DNA from 3 places in the Ruegeria sp. CJ3 genome. Region 2 is predicted to be linked to each of the others. Evidence: riboswitches for the same ligand, from Rfam matches in the RefSeq annotation. Region 2 holds a riboswitch; each other region holds the start of a gene.

Region 1 (7,209 bases), on a different contig from region 2:
CATGCGCCGGATGTCTACATGGACAAGCTGGCCGTTGGGCCGGGTTACCCCGAGAACGTCGTCGATCTGGGCATGACCCCGCGCGAACGAGTTGAGGCGCTGGCCAAGGCCAAAGGGTGCGAGCCTGCCGATATCACCGTCTGCATTCTGGAACGTCCGCGCCACGAGGCGATGATCGCCGAGGTGCGCGAGACCGGTGCCTCGATCCGTTTGATTACCGATGGCGACGTGGCCGGTGTCATGCACTGCGCCGAAAGCGAAGTGACCGGCATCGATATGTATATGGGTCAGGGCGGTGCGCCTGAGGGCGTGCTGGCGGCTGCGGCACTGAAATGCATGGGTGGCCAGATTTTTGGTCGGCTGTTGTTCCGCAATGACGACGAGCGCGGCCGCGCCGCCAAGGCGGGCATCACCGATCTGGACCGCGTTTACGCGCGAGATGAGATGGTGACCGCGGATGTGATCTTTGCTGCCACTGGCGTGACCGGAGGCTCTCTGCTGCCGCGCATTAAACGCGAGCCGGGCTGGGTCGAGACGACGACGCTGCTGATGCGGTCCAAGACGGGCTCGGTCCGGCGCATGTCCTACCGCACGCCCATGTGGTCGCATACTGACGCATAGCGGCTTGCGCCGCTGCCTTCGGCGAGAGTATTTGTGAAAAGATGAAGAGGCCGGGTCCGGATGGGTCCGGCCTTGATGCATGAGGTGAGATGTGGCGTTTCTGGGTGTTGAGCAATCGTTGAGCGGGCGGCGCTGGGTTGGGCCGGGGGTCGAGGTCGAGCGAGCAGCTGAGATGATGGCGCAGCAGACCAATCTGCCGCGCGCGCTGTGTCAGGTTCTGGCCCGGCGCGGGGTTCCGGCGATGGAGGCCACGGGGTTTCTGGAGCCCAAGTTGAAAGAGCTGCTGCCTGATCCCCGTGCAATGAAGGATATGGAGGTTGCTGCGGCCCGGTTTCTGGAGGCAGTGCACAAACGACAGAAGATCGCGGTGTTTGCGGATTACGATGTGGATGGCGGGTCTTCGGCGGCGCTGTTGCTGGTGTGGCTGCGCCAGATGGGGATTGCTGCAACGCTCTATGTCCCCGATCGGATTGATGAGGGCTATGGGCCCAACGTGCCCGCCATGCAGGAGCTGGCGACAAGCCATGATGTGATCATCTGCGTGGATTGCGGAACGCTCAGCCATGAACCCATCGCGGCGGCCAAAGGCGCGGATGTGATCGTGCTGGATCACCATTTGGGCGGGGAAACCTTGCCGGATTGCGTGGCCGTGGTGAACCCGAACCGGCAGGATGAAAGCGGCGATCTGGCTTATCTGTGTGCCGCTGCGGTGGTATTTCTGATGCTGGTCGAGGCCGGGCGACAGCTGCGCGAGGCTGGTGCCAAGGGACCCGACCTGATGGCGATGCTCGATCTGGTGGCGCTGGCCACGGTAGCTGATGTTGCGCCTCTGATCGAGGCCAACAGGGCGCTGGTTCGTCAGGGTCTGAAGGTGATGGCCCAAAGGCAAAGGCCGGGGCTGGTGGCGCTGTCGGATGTGGCGCGCATGGATACTGCGCCCAACAGCTATCATCTGGGATTCCTGCTGGGGCCGCGTGTGAATGCGGGCGGGCGCATCGGGCAGGCCGATCTGGGCGCGCGGCTGCTGAGCACCGACTCGGCGACTGAAGCCGAAGCCTTGTCCGAGCGGCTGGATGCCTTGAACGCGGAACGGCGCGAGATCGAGAACGCAGTACGCGCCGCCGCGCTAGCGCAGGCCGAGGAGCGAGGGCTGGACGCACCGCTGGTCTGGGCGGCGGGCGATGGCTGGCATCCGGGTGTTGTGGGCATCGTTGCCTCACGCTTGAAAGAGACCGCAAACCGCCCCGCCATCGTGATCGGGTTTGACGGAGATGAGGGCAAGGGTTCGGGCCGTTCGGTCTCAGGCGTTGATCTGGGCGCGTCGATCCAGCGACTGGCGGCTGAGGGGCTGCTGGTCAAGGGCGGCGGCCACAAGATGGCGGCGGGTCTGACCGTAATGCGCGATCAGTTGGAGCCTGCGATGGCGCGGCTGTCGGAACTGCTGGCCAAACAGGGCGCAGGCCAAAGTGGCCCCGCCGATCTGAAACTCGATGGGGCACTGATGCCGGGAGCCGCGACGGTTGATCTGATCGAACAGATCGAAAAGGCAGGCCCGTTCGGTGCCGGAGCCCCTGCCCCCCGCTATGCCCTGCCCGATCTGCAGGTGCGCTTTGCCAAGCGCGTGGGCGAGACCCATCTGAAACTCTCGCTGTCGGATGGCATGTCCGGCGGGCTGGACGCCATCGCCTTTGGGGCCTTCGATGGCCCGCTGGGGGATCGCCTGTCCAACCACGGCGGGGCGCGGTTCCATTTTGCCGGTCGGCTTGAAGTGAATTCCTGGGGCGGTCGGCAGAGCGTGCAACTGCGGTTGGAGGATGCCGCAGAGGCCTCCTGACACCTGTTTAGAAGCCCTTCGGAGGCGGCTAAAAAAGTTTCGCAGCCTTGCGTTTTTCGTCTTGCGGGGGGGGAAGGTAAACCGTAAAAGGCCCTCCACAAGCCAGCGTGGCCCGTTCGTCTATCGGTTAGGACGCCAGGTTTTCAACCTGGAAAGAGGGGTTCGATTCCCCTACGGGCTACCATTTACGTTTGTATGGTCTAAATGGCCCGTTCGTCTATCGGTTAGGACGCCAGGTTTTCAACCTGGAAAGAGGGGTTCGATTCCCCTACGGGCTACCATTTTTACCAAACATTTCAGCACGATATGAGACCATGCCGGTCCAGACGACACCCGGCCTAAGATGTGCTGCGGTTTTGCGGGACGACCTCATAGCCGGGTTCTTCCGGTTCATCGTCCAGCATCTCGTGTGGGAAGCCTGGGGCGTGAATTTCAAGCCCGGTCGCGTCCTCGAGCCGTTTGATAATGTTCGGAGACAACTCACGCTCGCCATAGCGCGCGATCCCGTCTTCGAAAATCTTGATCATCAGCGGGTTGATCTCGAGCGGCACTCCGGCGCGATCGGCGACCTCTTGAAACAGGCCGATATCCTTTTTCACCAGATCCATGGTGAAGGAGATATCGCGCGAGCCGTTCAGGATGACCTGACTTTCGGTCTCATGCACAAAGGATGTACCCGAGGAAATCTTGATCGCTTCATAGGTGGTGCCAAGGTCCATACCAGCGGCCTTGGCGGTCACCAAAGCCTCGGCACAAGTGATCAGGTTGGCGGTGGCCAGATAGTTGGTCAGCACTTTCAGAACCGAGGCCGAGCCCAACTCGCCCGTGTGCAGGATGCGTCGCCCCATGGTGGTCAGGAAGGGCAGTATACGCTCGAACGTCGCGCGATCGCAGCCCGCGAAGATCGATATGTTACCGGTCGCCGCCCGGTGACAGCCACCCGAAACGGGGCAGTCCACTGCGGCGCCTCCGCGTTCGATGACCAAAGCGCCAAGGCGTTTGACCTCGGCTTCGTCGGTGGTCGACATCTCCATCCAGATTTTGCCGGGGGCGACCTCGGGCAGCATCTTTTGCATCACCGCATCCGAGGCGGCGGGGGATGGCAAACAAGTGATCACCGCATCGCAATCGCGCATCAGTTGGGCCGGGCTTTCAGCGGCCTTGGCCCCCTGCGCAACAAACGCGGCCACCAGATCGGGGTTCAGATCATGCACCGTCAGATCGATCCCGTTGCGCAACAGCGATCCCGACAGCTTGCCCCCTACATTGCCCAGCCCGATAAACCCTACTTTCATGCGCCGCATCCTCCTGTTCGCTTCTTGCGAACCATGCCAGCACGTCGGCTCAACCGGATCATGCCGCCCAGCGACCCGGACAGGTCGCTTTTTACCCGCGTGATCACGGATCGGCGCGTTGCGCTTGACAAGCGGGGCAACCCTGCCGCATGTCCCTTTCGTTGGTGTCTGCGACAGCAGATGAAAAGGGAATGCGTCAGCGGATCATCCGTCAAACGCAGCCGCCCCCGCGACCGTGACCGGAGAGGGTGCCCAAGCCACTGGCAAATGCCGGGAAGGCGGGACATCCGACAGAGGACCTCCTCTGACATCCGCAAGCCGGGAGACCTGCCAACACCCGAGAATGAAACCGGACGGGGTGTTCCGGTGTCGGGTCAATGGACCCGCATGAAACCCCGTCCCCCACGATGAGGATTTGGGGGGATGAGAGACATGACCGAGACCGCTCCGGTCGAATTGCTGGTTTGCACCACCTGCCGTCGCGGGCTGCCCGTCGAGGATGATGCGCAACGCCCAGGCACGCTGCTGCACAAAGCGCTGGAACAGGCAGACCTGCCCGAAGGGATCACCCTGAAAGCCGTAGAATGCCTTTCGAACTGTGACGAGGGCTGTTCCATAGTGCTGCGCGGCGGCCCGGATCGCTGGACCTTTGTTTACGAGCATCTGAACGAAACCGACCATGTCGACGTGATCGTTGATGGCGCCACCAAGTACCTCGCGACCGAAGATGGTCTGGTTAAATGGCGCGAGCGCCCTGAACATTTCCGCAAAAACTGTGCGGCCCGCATTCCCCCGATTGGAGCCCTGAAATGAGCAATCTCGAAAAACTCCCCGTCACCGTGATCACCGGCTTTCTGGGCTCGGGCAAGACCACGCTGGTGCGCCATCTGATGCAAAACCCGCAAGGCAAGCGCCTGGCTGTTGTGGTCAACGAATTCGGCGATGTGGGCGTCGATGGCGATATCCTGAAATCCTGCGCCATCCCCGATTGCCCTGCCGAAAACATCATGGAACTGGCGAATGGCTGCATCTGCTGCACCGTGGCCGATGATTTCATCCCCACGATTGAGGCGCTGATGGCGCTGGAGCCGCGCCCCGATCATATTCTGATCGAAACATCCGGCCTCGCCCTGCCGAAACCGCTGCTGAAAGCGTTCGACTGGCCGGATATCCGGTCCAAGATCACCGTCGATGGCGTGATCGCTCTGGCCGATGCCGAAGCCGTGGCCGCCGGTCGCTTCGCCCCAAACGTCGAGGCGGTCGATGCCCAGCGCTTGGCCGATGACTCGATTGACCACGAAACACCCCTGTCCGAGGTATTCGAAGATCAGATTTCCTGCGCCGACATCATCCTGCTGACCAAGCCCGATCTGGCCGGTCCCGAAGGCGTCGCCAAAGCGCGCGAGGTCATCGCCGCCGAAGCCCCGCGCCCGCTGCCCGTGGTTGAGGTCGCCGAAGGTGCCGTAGACGTGCGCGTTGTACTGGGTCTGGAGGCTGCTGCCGAGGATGACATGGACGCGCGTCCCAGCCATCACGACGGCCACCATGATCACGAGCATGACGATTTCGAAAGCATCATCGTCGAGTTGCCGGAACAGTCTGACCCGCTGGATTTGGTTGCCAAGATCGAACGTCTGGCTAAGGAATTGAACATCCTGCGCGTCAAAGGATACGCCGCCGTTCAGGGCAAACCGATGCGCCTGCTGGTGCAGGCCGTTGGTGCGCGTGTTCGCCATCAGTACGACCGCCCGTGGGAGCCCGGCGAAGACCGCCGCTCGCGCCTTGTGGTCATTGCTGAACATGACGACATCAAAGAAACTGAAATCCGCGATATCCTTGTGGGTGTCACCGAGGCCGCCGAGTAACCCATGCACGTCGTCTTCCGCGAAAGCCACGGGCTCGAGGAAACCGAGACCCCAACCGATCTGGGCCAGAGCCCGGCGGATCTGGTGGTGCTGTCGTTCTCTGACAGCGACCTCGGCGCTTTCGCGGCGGGCTGGCATCGCGGAGGCGGCCCCGAGGGGCGGATGCCCACTCTGCGGCTGGCCAACCTGACGGCGCTGAAACATCCCTTGTCCGTCGACACCTATGTCGAGCAGACGTTGGAGGGTGCCAAGGGTATCCTGATCCGCCTGATCGGAGGTGTGCCCTATTGGGCCTACGGGCTGCAGCAGGTTCTGGCGCGGGCACAGGCCAAAGGGATCGCTCTGGCTGTCCTGCCTGCCGACGGGCGCGAAGATACACGGCTGGATGACTATTCCACCCTGCCCGTCTCGACCCTGCGGCGGCTGTCGCATCTCTGCGATACGGGCGGAGAGGTTGCCGCGCAGGCAGCGCTGGCGCAAATGGCGCTGGCGGCAGGCCTTTATGCTGGTCCGGTAATCGGGGCCAAAACGATCCCCGAATGCGGTGCATGGTGCCCGGATCGAGGTGTAATACCGGTGGACACAGCGTTTTCAAGCAATGCCAAACGCATCCTCGTAACGTTCTACCGCGCCTATCTGACCTCAGCCGACACCGCCCCGGTCGCTGCCCTGATCCGCAGCCTGCACGCGCGCGGGTTCGACGCGGTCGGCCTGTTCGCCCCGTCGCTGAAAGCCCCCGCAGCCGCCGACTGGCTGCGCGAGACCATAACGGCGCTGGCCCCGTCTGCGATCATCAATGCCACGTCATTCTCGGGCAAAGGTGCGTCGGGCACCTCACCGCTGGATGCAGCCGCAGTGCCCGTGTTTCAGGTCGCGCTGGCCACCTCGCGCCGCAAGGCCTGGGCCGAGGCGGAACGCGGCCTCTCACCCGCCGACCTTGCCATGCATGTGGTGCTGCCCGAGGTGGACGGGCGGATTTCCGCGGGCATTACGTCCTTCAAGGAACCGGGCAAACGCGATCCACATCTGGAATATTCTCGCTTTGCCCACCGCCCCGAGTCCGAACGGATCGAAGCCATTATCGACCGCGTCACCGGCTGGCTGAACCTGCATGACAAGCCCAAAGCGGATCAAGTGCCCGCGCTTGTCCTGTCCACATATCCCGGCAAAGACTGGCAGATGGCTCATGCGGTCGGATTGGACGCACTGGCATCAGCCGAGGCAATGCTGTCCGACTTGGGGGCCGAAGGTTACGATACCGCACCGGCGGAACCAATTGCCGAAACGCTACTGGACGCCCAAACTTCGTGGTCCCTTGCTGATTACCAAACCGCGCTGGCCGAACTTCCCGAACAACTTCGCGCAGACCTGAACGCGGTCTGGGGCAAACCCGAGGATGACCCGGCGGTTGCAAATGGTGCCTTCCACTTTACCGCGCTGCGCCGGGGCAAGGCTCTGGTCGCGCTGCAACCAGAACGCGGCACACCTGAGTTGCGTGATGACGACTATCACGACCTGTCGCGCACTCCGCGTCATAGTTACGTCGCCTTCTATTTGTGGCTGCGCAAGGCCCTCGGGGCGGATGCGCTGATCC
Region 2 (7,209 bases):
GACGCCGACGTCGACGTGCGGCCGCAGAGAAGGGTTCCTTGAGCTTCATCAAACTATGAAAAATGAAATACTTCATGAATAGACCTGAGTTATGAATGGCGGGCGGCTAAGAATCCACTTTGATAGGCTTCTACAGAGCAAAAGAACGACCGGAAGCAAAGTCATTCTGGATCAGGGCGCCCCGATTTGGAACTTGTTTCGATGCAATCATCCCCGGACGCGGCCTTCGTTTACGAATTTGCAACACTCGTTCTGAGCAGGCTCAGGTCCTACTACAAGCCACCGCCGCCGGGTCCGGGCGCTTTGCCTGGCCTCTAGCTCAAGGAGGTTGGCGAAGCTTCTCGCCTCGTCACAACGTTCTGTTCTGGCAATCGCGCGCATAGTCCAGCGCCTTGGCGGTGCCTTTCAGATCAATTGCCATGACGGTCTGGCCGTCTGGGTTGTAAACCGTCATGGTCTTGTTCTGGGCAATCGCGTTGACGAAATTGCGGTCAGTGAAGAACACGGTCGCGCCGGGTACTCGATCTTGTTTGAACCCGATAGCGGTGGCATCAAAGCTCTTACCGTCCAGTTCGAACCGGATCGGATAGCTCTGCCCCGGTTCGATGTCGCCCCAGGCCTTGTTGTAGACGGTGAAATACCCGCGATTGTCCAGCGCGTCATAGCCTAAGCGCACCACCGAGAGGTCCTGATACACCGTCTGGATCAGACACCCGTCGCCAAGCGCAGGGTCCATCATGATGTTCCAACCTTGGACAAAGCCCTTGTCGATGAGGTCTTGGGCGAGAGAGGCGTTGGCGGTGAATGCGGCGACGGTGAGGGCGAGGAGGCGGGTCATGAGCGATGTCCTTGGAAGTCCGATTTGGCAATGATGCTACCCGGAAGCGGAGCCGACCGAAACGGTGAATCTGGGAGGGGTATCTGGTTGGGCCGTCGTGTTGTACTGCTACCGTTCTTCGGCGGGGGCACGCTCCAGATATTGAAGCTTCCGTTTCCTGTAGAGCCCCATGAAGTCCTCAGAGATGAAGAAACTGCCACCCAGATACTTCGCCCGCCAAAGGTGTTTACCGGCTATGACATCGCTCTTTAGCACCATTCCTTCATGGGATATTTTTTCAGGGGAGAAAAATGCGATCGCCCCATCTTCCCAACGATCCACACTGACACCGCCCTGTTCGTAGTCAAGACAATCACACTGGGTCATGATATTCATGACATAGTATTGCTGTGGTGCCGGATCACCACGTTTTCCGTTACGCAATTGGAATGGGAAAAACTCATGCAGGCCCGGTTCCAGTTCCTCAACAACCTGCCGGAAATTCTCGGAAACAAATTGGAGACCCCAACGATCAATATAGTCCGGAATACGCTTACGCGGCTTTTCAGTGTAGCCACTGGTCGGCAATGGTCCAGAGGCAGGATTGTAACGAGTCGCGCTCTCTAGTCCCAGCTTGCGAGCATTGCGTGGCTTTTCCCCATCGAATTCAATGTTCACATACCAAGGCGGGTTCACAGTGCCCCAAACATTGTAAGCCATTCATTTCTCCAAACTACCTGAGCTTAAATCGTCTTTGAAAAGCTGGAACCGTAGCAAGTCGCACGACAGGTTTCAAAGCTCCTTCCGCGCCCTGAGCGCCGCCGTAATCGTCCCGTCATCCAAATAGTCCAGCTCTCCCCCAATCGGCACGCCCTGCGCCAATGAGGTCAGGCGGACCTGACCCTCCAGCTGGTCGGCGATGTAATGGGCGGTGGTCTGGCCGTCGACGGTGGCGTTCAGGGCGAGGATGATTTCGGTGATCCCTTCGGCTGTGACCCGGTCCTTGAGGCGGGGAATGCGCAGTTCGTCCGGGCCGATGCCGTCCAGCGCCGAGAGCGTGCCGCCCAGAACGTGGTAGCGGCCTTTGAAGACACCCGCGCGTTCCATCGCCCAGAGATCGGCGACGTCTTCAACCACGCACAGCTCACCGGTTGCGCGGGCCTCGGTGTTGCAGATGTCACAGATATCGGTGGTGCCCACATTTCCGCAGTTCAGGCATTCGCGGGCGGTGATGGCGACCTGCTGCATGGCGTCCGACAGGGGCGTCAGCAGCAGGGCGCGTTTGCGGATCAGGTGCAGCACCGCTCGGCGGGCCGAGCGGGGGCCGAGACCGGGCAGCTTGGCCATCAGGTCGATCAGGTTGTCGATGTCGCTGTTGGAACTCACGGCCTGTCCTGCGTGGCGTCGGAGGGAGCCTCCGGCGGGAGTATTTTCGAAAAGATGAAGATCAGAACGGCAGCTTGATGTCTGCGGGCAGGCCCATGCTTTCGGTCAGTTTTGCCATCTCTTCCTGCGAGCGTTCGGCGGCCTTGGTCTGCGCGTCCTTGATGGCGGCCAGGATCAGGTCCTCGACCACTTCCTTGTCGTCGCCGTTGAAGATGGACGGATCGATATCGAGACCTTTGAGCTCGCCTTTGGCGGTGGCGGTGGCTTTGACGAGGCCTGCGCCGGATTCACCGACGACCAACAGGGTGTTCAGTTCGTCCTGCATTTCGGTCATCTTGGTCTGCAAGTCTTGTGCGGATTTCATCATCTTGGCCATATCGCCCAGACCGCCGAGTCCTTTGAGCATCGGAATTCTCCTGTAAGTCAGTTTGAAGCCTAAATACGGGCGACATCTCTGCGACACAAGGGCCGAGGGGGCTCCCGCCCGTCGTCAAGGTCTTTGGCAAGACCTTTTCTCCGGTTGGGCCCGGCAGCGCGGGCAAAGCCCGCGCTGCCGGGCCCAAGGCCGCTCAGGGGTATCGGCGCAGCCGATGGACCGTGGCGGGCGCGGGAGCGGTCCGGGAATCTGAGCCGCGTCAGTCTTCCTCGAACGGATCCCATTCGTCTTCGACCTCGGGCAGGGCTTCAGTTTCGACTTTGGCGGCGCGTTGTTCGGGGGTTTCTATGCTTTTGATCCGGGCTTTGGGGAAATGCATCAGGACAGCCTGAACCAATGGGTGTTGCTCGGCCTCAGCCTTGATCGCCAGATCGGCGGCATCGCGCAGTTCGGCGATGGTTGCGGCCTCTCCGTTGGCCACGATCGAGACGGCCCAGCGGTTTCCGGTCCAGCGTTGCAACGCTGTACCCAGCCGTGCGGCAAGGTCCGTTGGCGCGGAATTCGTTGGGGTGAACTCAATCCGCCCCGGCTGGTATGAAACTAGTCGGACACTGTTTTCAACCTCGACCAGCAGCTTCACATCCCGGTTCGCGCGGATGAGTTCGACCACATGCTCAAAGCTGGGGTAGCGGGCCAGAGCCGTCTGCACATCCTGGGCCAATGCGGTGGTCGGGGCGCCTGCCCCGCCGCGCGCGGGCGGAGCATAGGCGGTGGCCATCGGGGCTTGCGCGGCATGCGATGGTGTCGGCATTCCGCCGCCGGGTCCGCCATTAGGCGGCGGAGGGGTATCCTGCAGCCGTTTGATCAGCTCTTCGGGGCTTGGCAGGTCAGCCACATGGGTCAGCCGGATCACGGCCATTTCGGCGGCCATCATGGCGTTGGGGGCGGCCGAAACCTCCTCAAGCGCTTTCAGCAGCATCTGCCACATGCGGGTCAGGACGCGCATCGGCAGCGCCTCGGCCATTTGCTGGCCCCGGGCGCGTTCGTCGGGGGAAACGGTCGGGTCTTCGGCGGCGTCGGGCGTGATTTTCACCACCGACACCCAATGGGTGATCTCGGCCAGATCGCGCAGGACGGCCAGCGGATCGGCCCCTTCGGCGTATTGAGCGCTGAGTTCGGTCAGGGCGCCTGCCGCATCGCCGCGCAGGATCATGTCGATCAGGTCCAGTACGCGACCCCGGTCAGCCAGACCCAGCATCGCGCGCACCTGATCGGCGTTGGTCTCGCCCGCGCCGTGGGATATCGCCTGATCCAGCAATGAGGTCGCATCACGCGCGGATCCCTCCGCCGCGCGGGTAATCAGCGCCAGAGCATCCTCGGCGATCTGTGCGCCTTCGGCATCGGCGATTTTGCGCAGCAGGCCGATCATGTCCTCGGGCTCGATCCGGCGCAGGTCGAAGCGCTGGCAGCGTGACAGAACCGTCACAGGGACCTTGCGAATCTCGGTGGTGGCAAAGATGAATTTCACATGCTCGGGCGGTTCCTCAAGCGTCTTGAGCAGCGCGTTGAAGGCGCTGGTCGAGAGCATGTGCACCTCGTCGATGATGTAGATCTTGTAGCGGGCCGAGGCCGCGCGATAGCGGACGCTGTCGATGATCTCGCGGATATCATTCACGCCGGTGCGGCTGGCGGCGTCCATCTCCATCACATCGACATGGCGGCCTTCCATGATGGCCACGCAATGTTCGCACTGGCCACAAGGCTCGGTGGTCGGTTTGCCTTCGCCGTCGGGACCGATGCAGTTCATGCCCTTGGCGATGATGCGCGCGGTGGTGGTTTTGCCGGTGCCGCGAATGCCGGTCATGATGAAAGCCTGCGCGATCCGGTCGGCCTCGAACGCGTTTTTCAGGGTGCGCACCATGGCGTCCTGGCCGACCAGATCGGCAAAGGTTTCCGGGCGGTATTTTCGGGCGAGAACCTGATAGGCGGGGCTGGGCGTGTCGGTCATGTCTGCTTTCGCGGATTCGAGTTCTGCCGCAGCGTAGAGGCCCCCGCTGTCCGCGTCCACCGCCCGCCCCGATGATTTTCATTTTGGAAAGCGCGCCAGGCTGGATAGACTGGCCGGATAGATTTGAGCGGCTCGTTTTTTGTGGGGTGTGTTTTAAGGGGGATTTCATGTCGCAACTGGTGATTTATGCGTTGCGGGTTGGCGGGGGCACGTTGGCCCTGACGTCGATGCCGGGCCGCGGCGGGGATTATGAGGGCGATCTGGGTGTGATCGCAGGCTGGAAGCCGGGGCTTGTTCTGTCGATGACCACCGAGGTTGAAATGATTCAGGACGGTGCGCGCGATTTCGGAGCGGATATCCAGAGCCGCGCCAGCCGTTGGGTGCATCTGCCGATCGAGGATTTCGGCGCCCCACCCGAGGCGGTCGAGGACCTGTGGCCTCAGGTCAGCGCTGCCGCGCGGCAGGCCCTGTCCGGCGGAGGCCGAGTTCTGGTGCATTGCCGGGGCGGCTGTGGCCGGTCGGGCATGGTTGTACTGCGGCTGATGGTCGAATCCGGCGAGCGGCCCGAAAAGGCGCTGGAGCGCCTGCGGGCATTGCGCCCCTGCGCTGTCGAGACCGAGGGGCAGATGACCTGGGCCGTTGCCCCGGCCCGGGTCCCGTTACAGCGATAGATCAGGCGCAGGCCATTTGTTGCGGTTCGGCCTGACGACGCGGGGCTAGAACAGACGCTTCCAGCATCGCGCAGGGCGGGTTCGTAAGCAGCCCAGAGGGCAGCGTTGTGAAAGAGGTGCCGAACATCATGTCCGCATAGTCCTCAAGCATATCGGTTTCGGCCTCGGGATCGCCGCCGCAGAACACGCGCACTTGATCGGGGCAGGCGCGAAAGCGGGCGGTACAGCCTTCGAGGCAATGGGTCAGTTCGCTGCTGCCTTCGACCTGAAATTCGGGGTTGGTCACCGGGCGGGCGGTTGACACGGCCTGCGTCAGTGCCCGCGCCATGCGGGCCAATGCCGGGCAGGGTTTTCCGGTGCGCTGGCATACTGTTGCCGAGAATTCGTGCGTGTTGGTCTTCCAGATCATATGATGCGCCCTCCGCGCGCGGGGCGGGGGCATGATACAGGCGGGACGGCGCGATGCTGTCAGGACCTGCCCGGACACCCCGCCCGAGATTCAGTTTCGGTTCCGATGGCAGGTCTCCTGACTTGCGGGTCATCGCTTTGCCGACCTTCCCAGCCTTTCGGCCAGTGGCATTTCGGCATTGCTCACCGCTTACAGTTGCGGGGGCAGTCGCGGATTTGGTCCGTTCCGGTTGTCGCCGGGCAGGGCCGCACCGTGTTCCCTTTTCATCCCGGCCTTGGTCAAAGGCACGGGAACCATCACCGCATCGCTAGCGGTTGGGCGGGCACCGAGTCAAGCGAATTGGCGGGCGCGGCCCACCAATGGTCTCGCGACGTCAATCTTGACTCTGTGGCGACTAAATGAACTGATCGGTTCAGATTGTGCCAGAGGACCCAATGTTGGATGCGCAGCAGACCGTAATGGCGGAAGATTTCCGGTTCCCCTCCGGCCCTGCGATGCTGTCGGCGCGGCTCTACCGGCCCGCGTCAGAGCCGGAAACGGTCGTTGTGATCAACAATGCGACCGGTGTACCGCGTGACTATTATCAGCATTTTGCGCGCTGGCTGGTGGCCGAGCACGGCATGGCTTGCCTGACCTATGATTATCGCGATTTTGGCCAGTCCCTGACCGGCCCACAAAGAACGTCAACAGTGACGATGGCGGATTGGGCTTTGATCGATATTCCGGCCGCGCGCACTGAGATGCGGCGGCGGTTTCCTCAGGCAAAACTCTGGAGCGTTGGCCATTCGCTGGGTGCGATGCTGGGGCCGGTGCAACCTGATATCGACCGTATTGACCGGATGATCTGTGTCTGTTCCGGGCTGGTGACGCTATCGGATCACCCGTGGCCCTATCGTGCCCTGGCTGCATTGTTTTGGTACGGTCACGCGCCGCTAGCGGCGCGTGCGCTGGGCTATCTGCCGGGTAAGGCGCTGGGCTTTGGTGAAAATCTGCCCGCTGGGGTTTATTGGCAATGGCGCAAATGGTGCACCGCGTCCGACAGCTATCTGCCCGAAATCGGAGAGACCCTGCCTGCCGCGCGATGGTCCACCATAGGCGGACCGGTTGATCTGTTTGCATTCGAAGACGATCAAATGGTCCCACCCGAGGCGGTCTGGCGGCTGGCCGATCTCTATGGCCCGGAGGCGCGCCGTCATCTGCTGTCACCGCAGGAGTTCGGGTTGTCCAAGGTCGGCCATATCGGCGTGTTTGCCCGGCGCAACGCTGCCGTCTGGCCCCGCCTGATCGCCTGATCAGACGAGGCCTGCCGGTCACAACCGCTTGCGCGATTTCTTCTCTTGCATGACACCGCGCACCATCTTGCCGAACGCTTTGTCGCGCGCGCGGGACTGCGCGATGGTTTCCGAGTTGCGCTGATCCTCGCGCCGCAGCTTGCGCCACCGCTCCAGTCGTGAGGGATCATGCGTGCCGTCGTGGATCGCGCCCTGCACGGCACAGCCGGGCTCGGCCTCATGCTGGCAATCCGAGAATCGGCAGTTCTGG
Region 3 (7,209 bases), on a different contig from region 2:
TATCCGCATTTGCTGGAAGGCTGGCGCGCGGCAGGGGCTGAAATCCAGCCGTTTTCCCCGCTGGCCGATGAGGCACCTGCCCCGGACGCCGATCTGGTCTGGTTGCCGGGCGGGTACCCCGAACTGCATGCGGGCACACTGGCTGCGGCAGACCAGTTCCTGAGCGGGTTGCGCAAACATGCCGAGACCCGGCCCGTGCATGGCGAATGCGGTGGTTATATGGCCTTGGGCGAGGTGCTGATCGACAAGGATGGCACACCCCACCGAATGGCCGGGCTGCTGGGGCTGCAGACCTCGTACCAAAAGCGCAAGTTCAATCTGGGCTACCGCAAGGCGGAACTGCTGGCCCCGATGCCCGGATTTGCCACAGGGGCTGCCCTGAGGGGGCATGAGTTCCACTATTCCTCGATCATCGAACAACCCGACACGCCTCTGGCCCGTGTGTTCGACGCCGAAGGAGCCGAAGGGCCGCAGACCGGGTCGGTTCGGGGCAATGTGACGGGCACCTTCTTTCATCTGATCGCGGAGGCCTCGGTATGAGCGGGTTTGTCTCTTTCGTCGGCTCGGGCCCCGGTGATCCGGAACTGCTGACGTTGAAGGCCGTGGACCGGCTGCAAAGGGCGGATGCGGTGCTGTTTGACGACCTCAGCAGCGGCCCAATCCTGAGCCATGCGCGCGACGATGCCGATCTGGTCGGCGTGGGCAAGCGGGCCGGACGTCCCTCGCCCAAGCAGGATCATGTCAGCCGGTTGTTGGTCGAATATGCCCAAACCGGGCAGCGTGTGGTGCGGCTGAAATCCGGTGACGGAGGGCTGTTTGGACGGCTGGAAGAAGAACTGATCGCCCTGCGCGAGGCGGGGATTGACTACGAAATTATCCCGGGCATCCCTTCGGCCATCGCCGCGGCAGCGGCGGCGGGCATCCCGCTGACCCGGCGCCTGACCGCGCGGCGGGTGCAGTTCGTCACCGGCCACGATGTCAGCGGCAAGCTACCGCAAGACCTGAACCTGCCCGCGCTGGCCGATCCGGGGGCGACCTCGGTGGTGTTCATGGGCAAGCGCACTTTTCCCTTGCTGGTCGAAGCGTTGCATACCCATGGCCTGCCGCTGGACACGCCCGCGCTGATGGCCGAGGCGGTCTCGACCCCAGATCAGACGCTGCACCGGTCGACCATCGGCGCGCTATCGAACCGGCTGGCCGCTGATATCGGCACGGCCCCTGCGCTGATCCTTTATGGCCCGCTGGCGGAGCTTGGTGATGATTGACCTGACGCTGATAGGGATCGGCACCGGCAACCCGGATCACGTTACCCTTCAGGGGGCCGAGGCGATCCGGGGCGCTGACCTGATCCTGATCCCGCACAAAGGCCAGAACAAAACCGATCTGGCCGGGTTACGGGAAGGGATCATTGCGCGCGTGACAGATACCCCCCCTCGTATTGCCTATTTCGACATCCCCGAGCGTCGATCCGACGACGGTTATCTGCGCGGCGTCGACGACTGGCATGATGCCATCGCTCTGCGCTGGCAACAGGCGATGGCGGACCACCCGCAAGCGCGCCATGTGGCTCTGCTGATCTGGGGCGATCCGTCACTCTATGACAGTTCGCTGCGCATCGCGGCGCGACTGGAGCCACAGCCTCCGACACGGGTTATCCCCGGCGTTACCGCCCTGCAGGCGCTTACAGCGGCCCACGCGATTCCGATCAACGACTTGGGCGCACCCTATGTCGTCACCACCGGGCGGCGCATCCGGGACGAGGGCTGGCCGGATGGCGCCTCGACTGTCGCGGTGATGCTGGATGGCGAATGTTCGTTTCAGCGCCTCGAGATGCAAGATTATAAAATCTGGTGGGGCGCGTATGTGGGCATGAGGGAAGAGGTGCTGATCAGCGGGCCTCTGGCCGATGTGGCGCAGGACATTCTGGATACACGCGCCCGCGCCCGGGCTGATCATGGCTGGATCATGGATATCTATTTGCTGAAAAAGCGCGTGATCTGACGCGAAAGGTCGCAATTGGAGATTGCGCCGGGGTGGGCTTGGCGGCTAAATGGAACCGTCTGGTCCTGTCGGAGATACCGGCAAGCTAAGAGGGAATTTGGTGCGGCCTGCGCGCAGGTCAAATCCAAAGCCGCCCCCGCGACTGTAAGCGGTGAGCCCTGTTCAACCAGCCACTCCCGATTTTTGAAGGGGGGAAGGCGAACAGAGGCATCGACCCACGAGCCAGGAGACCTGCCAGGCGACAATTGAAACACCGGCCGTCGGGTGCGGCGGCACTGGAGGACTAAATATGACGACACAAACTCAAACGGCATCGGGCGCACGTACAGGCGTTCTGACCGCCCTGTTCGCGATTGCGCTGGGTCTGGGCATCATCACCCTGACCGGCCACGTCCAGGCTGCTGCCCTGCATGACGCGGCGCATGACGTCCGTCACGCAACCGGCTTCCCCTGCCACTAAGGCCATGTTCAGTCGCATTCTGACCAGCGCGTTGTTCGCTGGTGCCGCAGCGGGGTTGATTGCCGCCTTGCTGCAGCTTGCATTTGTGCAGCCTGTCCTGTTGCACGCCGAACTTTATGAATCTGGTGAACTGGTCCATTTCGGGGCCGAGGCCGTTACGGCTCATCCCGAACTGCCCGGTATGTTCTCGGAACTGACCCGCGACGCGCTGAGCGTCATTTTCACCATGCTCACCTATACCGGCTATGCGCTGATTATGGTTGCACTGATGTCCGTGGCCGAGGGTCAGGGGCACAAGGTGGATGGCCGCACCGGCGTGCTGTGGGGTCTGGCAGGGTTCATCGCCTTCCATCTGGCCCCGGGCTTTACTCTGGCACCCGAGGTCCCGGGCGTTGCAGCGGCCGATGTCTATGCACGTCAGGTCTGGTGGTTTGCGACCGTGGCGACCGCAGGTATTGCCATGTGGCTGATTGCCTTCAGCGGCAATATCGTCAGCTATGTGGTCGCAGCGCTTCTGCTGATGGCTCCGCACCTGATTGGCGCGCCCGAGCCGGACGTGTTCACCGGTCCTGTACCTACTGAGATTGGTGCCCTGTTCGCGGCCCGCGCCTTTGGCATCGGCCTGGTGGCCTGGGTTCTGGTCGGCTCGTTCGCCGGGTATTTCTGGCAGAAAGAGGCCAGCCACGCCGAAGCAGCGGCCTAAGTACTCAATACACACGCGCCGGGCCCTGCCCGGCGCGTTTCTTTTTGCCTCAAGGAACAAGAAATGTCCCGTTCACTTGCTTTGTTTGCAATCGGTCTGGTCTTTGGCGGCGGCGCAGGTTTCGTACTGGCCGCGGGAAATGGGATCACGTTCGATGGCCACGACCATGGCGATCCCGCCCACCACGGCAGCGGTCAGGCCGAGGCAATGGCGCATGACCATTCCAAATCGGTGAACCTGCCCGCCGGACCGGATGCGCCGGGTCTTGAGATCGCGCTGACCCCAGATCCAATGTCCGGCTGGAACCTGCAGGTTTTGCCGCAGAACTTCCGCTTTGCGCCCGAAAATGCCTCGGGCGCGGACCAGCCGGGCGAAGGCCATGCCCATGTCTACGTCAACGGCACGAAGCTGGCCCGGCTCTATGGCAATTGGATGCACATCGCCGAGTTGCCCAAAGGTGCGGTCGAGGTCGAGGTGTCGCTGAACGCCAACAGCCACAGCGCGCTGGCGGTGGACGGCACACCTGTTGCGGCCTCTGTCACCGTTCAGGTGGACTGAAACGCAGGTATCCGCGCCCGCAAGCAAATCCGAAGCCGCCCGCAGGGTCGGGCGTCTTCGATCCAGCCCGCTGGGCTATCCAGATAAGTGCGGCAGGTCGCGGCGATGTCATCCGCATCAGCGCTGAGGTCGAGCCCCGAGAACACATAAGACGCCATCCCCTGCCCCTGCAGGGACAGGGCCACCGGCGTCTCGCAACTGCTGAAACAGGCATGGGCAGCCAGATCGACGCGCTCAGCCAACCCCGCACGCTGCAATGCCGCCTGCACCGCGCGCTGCTCGACGTCCGGGTCGCGTTCGCCCGCACAACTACTGCATATCGACAGTCGAATCCGATCCATACACGTGCCCGTTCTCTGGTGCCTCCCAGAGTTTCTGGGCGCTCTGCCCAGCCAACACAAGCCCCACCCGCACACTTCCCCACGAGATTGTGAGTGTGGTTTCACCGCTTTTCTGCCATCACTTTCAAGAGCTGCCGAAAAAGAGGTCGGACATGAAAGCGTTTTGGATTGCACTTTTCCTGCTGGCCCTGCCCGCCTTGGCGGACGAGGCCGAGCCTCTGTCGGGATGGGCCGTTTATCCAAGCGACAAAAGCTATGACCAATTGGTCGATGACACCAAAGCGGCCATCAAGGAAAGCGGGCTGATCGTGGTTACACAGGCGGGTCCGACCAAAGCTGCCGCAGCGCGCGGCATCACCATACCGGGCAACCGGGTGATCGGTGCGTTCAACAACGACTACGCGGTGCGGGTGCTTGAGACCTCGACCAATGCGATGATCGAAGCGCCAATCCGGTTCTACGTGACCGAGAATGACGACGGCACTGCAACCCTGTCCTACAAGACCCCGGGCTTTGTCTTTGCCCCGTACGTCTACGAGGGCGGAGACCCCCTTCGCGAGATCGCCGAGGAGCTGGACACCAAGTTTCAGGCGGTTGCGGAAAGCGCAGTCAAATAGTCACACTGACGTGAACCTGCTTGCGTCCGGGCCTGTCCTCCGCAATCTGCAGCATGACATGATGATCGGAGCTTGAGTGATGCAGGACCTGTCCCCCCGCGCTGCGGACCTGTTGGCACAACGCCTATACGAGGCCGGATGCCGCCACGCCTTTGGCATGCCGGGCGGAGAGGTTCTGACGCTGGTCGATGCGCTGGAGCAGGCAGGTATCACCTTCCACTTAGCCAAGCATGAGAATTCCGCCGGTTTCATGGCCGAGGCCGTCCACCACCGCGACGGCGCGCCTGCGATTCTGGTGGCAACGCTTGGCCCTGGCGCAATGAATGGGATCAACGTGGTCGCCAACGCGCTGCAGGACCGGGTGCCGATGATCGTGCTGACCGGCTGCGTCGACGCTGATGAAGCACTGACTTACACCCATCAGGTGATGGATCACGCGCAGGTCTACCGCTCGATCACCAAGGGCACGTTCATGCTGACGGCCGAGGGCGCGGATATCATTGCCGATAAGGCTGTATCGCTGGCCAACCAACCGCGTCCGGGTCCGGTCCATATCGACGTGCCGATTTCTGTCGCCGATACCCGCGTGGCGCATGTGAAACGCCGCCGTCTGGCCAAAGTGGCCGCAGTCACACCCGAGGGTGAATGTCTGGAAAAGGCCCGCCGCTGGGTAGCGCGAGCCGAGCGGCCATTGGCGATTATTGGTCTGGATGTTCTGTATGACGACTCGCGTAGCGTCGTGCAGGCGTTTCTTGAGCATTTCAACATCCCCTTCGTCACCACCTACAAAGCCAAAGGTGTGGTGCCCGAGGATCATCCTTTATGTCTGGGCGGCGCAGGCCTGTCTCCGCTGGCAGACAAGCATCTGGTGCCGCTGGTGGAACAGGCCGATCTGGTGCTGTGCCTTGGCTATGACCCCATCGAAATGCGCCCCGGTTGGCGCGAGATTTGGGACCCCGAAGACAAACGCGTCATCGATATCTCGGCAGTGGTCAACGATCACTACATGCATCAATCGGGGCTAAATCTGGTCGCCGACACAGGCGCAACGCTTGAGGCCATCGCAAAGGGCAACCCTGCCCGCGCGACGTGGCCGGGCGGAGAACCTGCGCAGGTCAAGGCCGCGTTAGCGCAGGCCTTCCCGACGGATGAAGACTGGGGACCAGCGGCGATCATCGCCGAGACCCGCTCTGCCCTGCCCGCCGAAACGCTGGCCACCGCCGACAGTGGCGCGCATCGCATTCTTCTCAGCCAGATGTGGGAGTGCGCAGAAGAGCGCGGGCTGATCCAGTCCTCGGCGCTCTGCACCATGGGGTGCGCTGTGCCGATGGCAATCGGCCTGAAACTGGCTGAACCCGACCGCCCCGTGATCAGCTTTTCGGGAGATGCCGGATTTCTGATGGTCGCCGGAGAGCTGTCGACCGCCGCGGAGATGGGCGGCAACCCGATCTTTCTGGTCTTTGTCGACGCCAGCCTCGCCCTCATCGAGTTGAAGCAACGCCAGCGCCAGATGGGCAATCGCGGCGTTGACTTTGACCGACACGACTTTGCCGCCATGGGCCGCGCCTTTGGCGGTTATGGCCATACCGTGCGCACCCGATCTGAGTTGCGCTCTGCGCTGGAAGATGCTGTAAAAGCGGACAAATTTACCGTGATTGCCGCAGAGATCGAGCGTGGGGGATATGATGGCCGCATCTGAGGGACCGCTTAAAGGCGTCAAGGTATTGGACCTGTCGCGCATTCTGGCGGGGCCAACCTGCACGCAGTTGCTGGGCGATCTTGGCGCAACGGTCATCAAGATCGAAAACCCCGCCACCGGAGGCGACGATACGCGGCAATGGGGCCCGCCCTATGTCGAGGACGCGGACGGCAACCGATCTGATCTAAGCGCCTATTTCATGTCATCGAACCGCAACAAGAAATCGGTCGCTCTGGACATCGCCAGCGAAGAAGGTCAGGCCGAAATCCGGCGTTTGGCGGCCCATGCGGATATCCTGATCGAGAACTTCAAACCCGGTGGGCTGGCGAAATACGGGCTGGACTACGCGTCGCTGTCGCAAGAGTTTCCCGGCCTCGTCTATTGCTCGATCTCGGGCTATGGGCAGACCGGACCGAATGCCAGCAAGCCCGGCTATGACCTGATGGCGCAAGGCTATGGAGGGGTCATGTCCCTGACCGGTGATCCCGAAGGATCACCAATGAAGGTCGGCGTTGGCATCGCCGATGTCATGTGTGGAATGTATGCCTGCGTCGGCATCCTCGCCGCGTTACGCCACCGGGATCAAACGGGGGAAGGCCAACAGATCGATCTGGCGCTGGTCGACGCGCAAATCGCGTGGCTGATCAATGAAGGCGTAAACTATCTGACCTCGGGCAATATGCCCCAGCGGCGCGGCAATGGGCACCCCAATATCGTGCCTTATGACGTCTATCAGACCGCCGACGGGCATGTGATTCTGGCCGTCGGAAATGACAGTCAGTTCAAAAGATTTTGCAGCTTCATCGGAAAAGCCGAGCTTTCTGATGATC

Evidence for each region. A riboswitch is a leader RNA that binds a small molecule or an ion and turns the genes downstream of it on or off. The one in region 2 is predicted to bind cobalamin.
Region 1: another riboswitch for cobalamin. It lies ahead of ACR0J1_RS00400 (DUF1636 domain-containing protein); the one in region 2 lies ahead of ACR0J1_RS05975 (hypothetical protein).
Region 3: another riboswitch for cobalamin. It lies ahead of ACR0J1_RS00330 (CbtB domain-containing protein); the one in region 2 lies ahead of ACR0J1_RS05975 (hypothetical protein).

What each region holds. Positions count from the first base shown of each region.
Region 1 covers NZ_JBQFQE010000001.1:84,166-91,374, reverse strand. The annotation lists gene glpX (class II fructose-bisphosphatase) at 1-621, shown strand, start outside; gene recJ (single-stranded-DNA-specific exonuclease RecJ) at 713-2,455, shown strand; tRNA gene ACR0J1_RS00415 (tRNA-Glu) at 2,565-2,639, shown strand; tRNA gene ACR0J1_RS00410 (tRNA-Glu) at 2,662-2,736, shown strand; gene ACR0J1_RS00405 (NAD(P)-dependent oxidoreductase) at 2,794-3,861, opposite strand; cobalamin riboswitch at 3,896-4,099, shown strand; gene ACR0J1_RS00400 (DUF1636 domain-containing protein) at 4,183-4,563, shown strand; gene cobW (cobalamin biosynthesis protein CobW) at 4,560-5,615, shown strand; gene cobN (cobaltochelatase subunit CobN) at 5,619-7,209, shown strand, end outside.
Region 2 covers NZ_JBQFQE010000003.1:52,418-59,626, reverse strand. The annotation lists gene ACR0J1_RS06005 (hypothetical protein) at 350-838, opposite strand; gene ACR0J1_RS06000 (imm11 family protein) at 947-1,537, opposite strand; gene recR (recombination mediator RecR) at 1,610-2,203, opposite strand; gene ACR0J1_RS05990 (YbaB/EbfC family nucleoid-associated protein) at 2,265-2,609, opposite strand; gene ACR0J1_RS05985 (DNA polymerase III subunit gamma/tau) at 2,839-4,647, opposite strand; gene ACR0J1_RS05980 (protein-tyrosine phosphatase family protein) at 4,755-5,258, shown strand; gene ACR0J1_RS05975 (hypothetical protein) at 5,260-5,667, opposite strand; cobalamin riboswitch at 5,758-5,980, opposite strand; gene ACR0J1_RS05970 (alpha/beta hydrolase family protein) at 6,102-6,959, shown strand; gene rsgA (ribosome small subunit-dependent GTPase A) at 6,978-7,209, opposite strand, start outside.
Region 3 covers NZ_JBQFQE010000001.1:68,170-75,378, reverse strand. The annotation lists gene ACR0J1_RS00345 (cobyrinic acid a,c-diamide synthase CobB) at 1-540, shown strand, start outside; gene cobA (uroporphyrinogen-III C-methyltransferase) at 537-1,265, shown strand; gene cobF (precorrin-6A synthase (deacetylating)) at 1,258-2,001, shown strand; cobalamin riboswitch at 2,045-2,254, shown strand; gene ACR0J1_RS00330 (CbtB domain-containing protein) at 2,291-2,461, shown strand; gene ACR0J1_RS00325 (CbtA family protein) at 2,466-3,164, shown strand; gene ACR0J1_RS00320 (hypothetical protein) at 3,228-3,722, shown strand; gene ACR0J1_RS00315 (DUF1636 family protein) at 3,710-4,063, opposite strand; gene ACR0J1_RS00310 (DUF302 domain-containing protein) at 4,216-4,680, shown strand; gene ACR0J1_RS00305 (thiamine pyrophosphate-binding protein) at 4,760-6,379, shown strand; gene ACR0J1_RS00300 (CaiB/BaiF CoA transferase family protein) at 6,366-7,209, shown strand, end outside.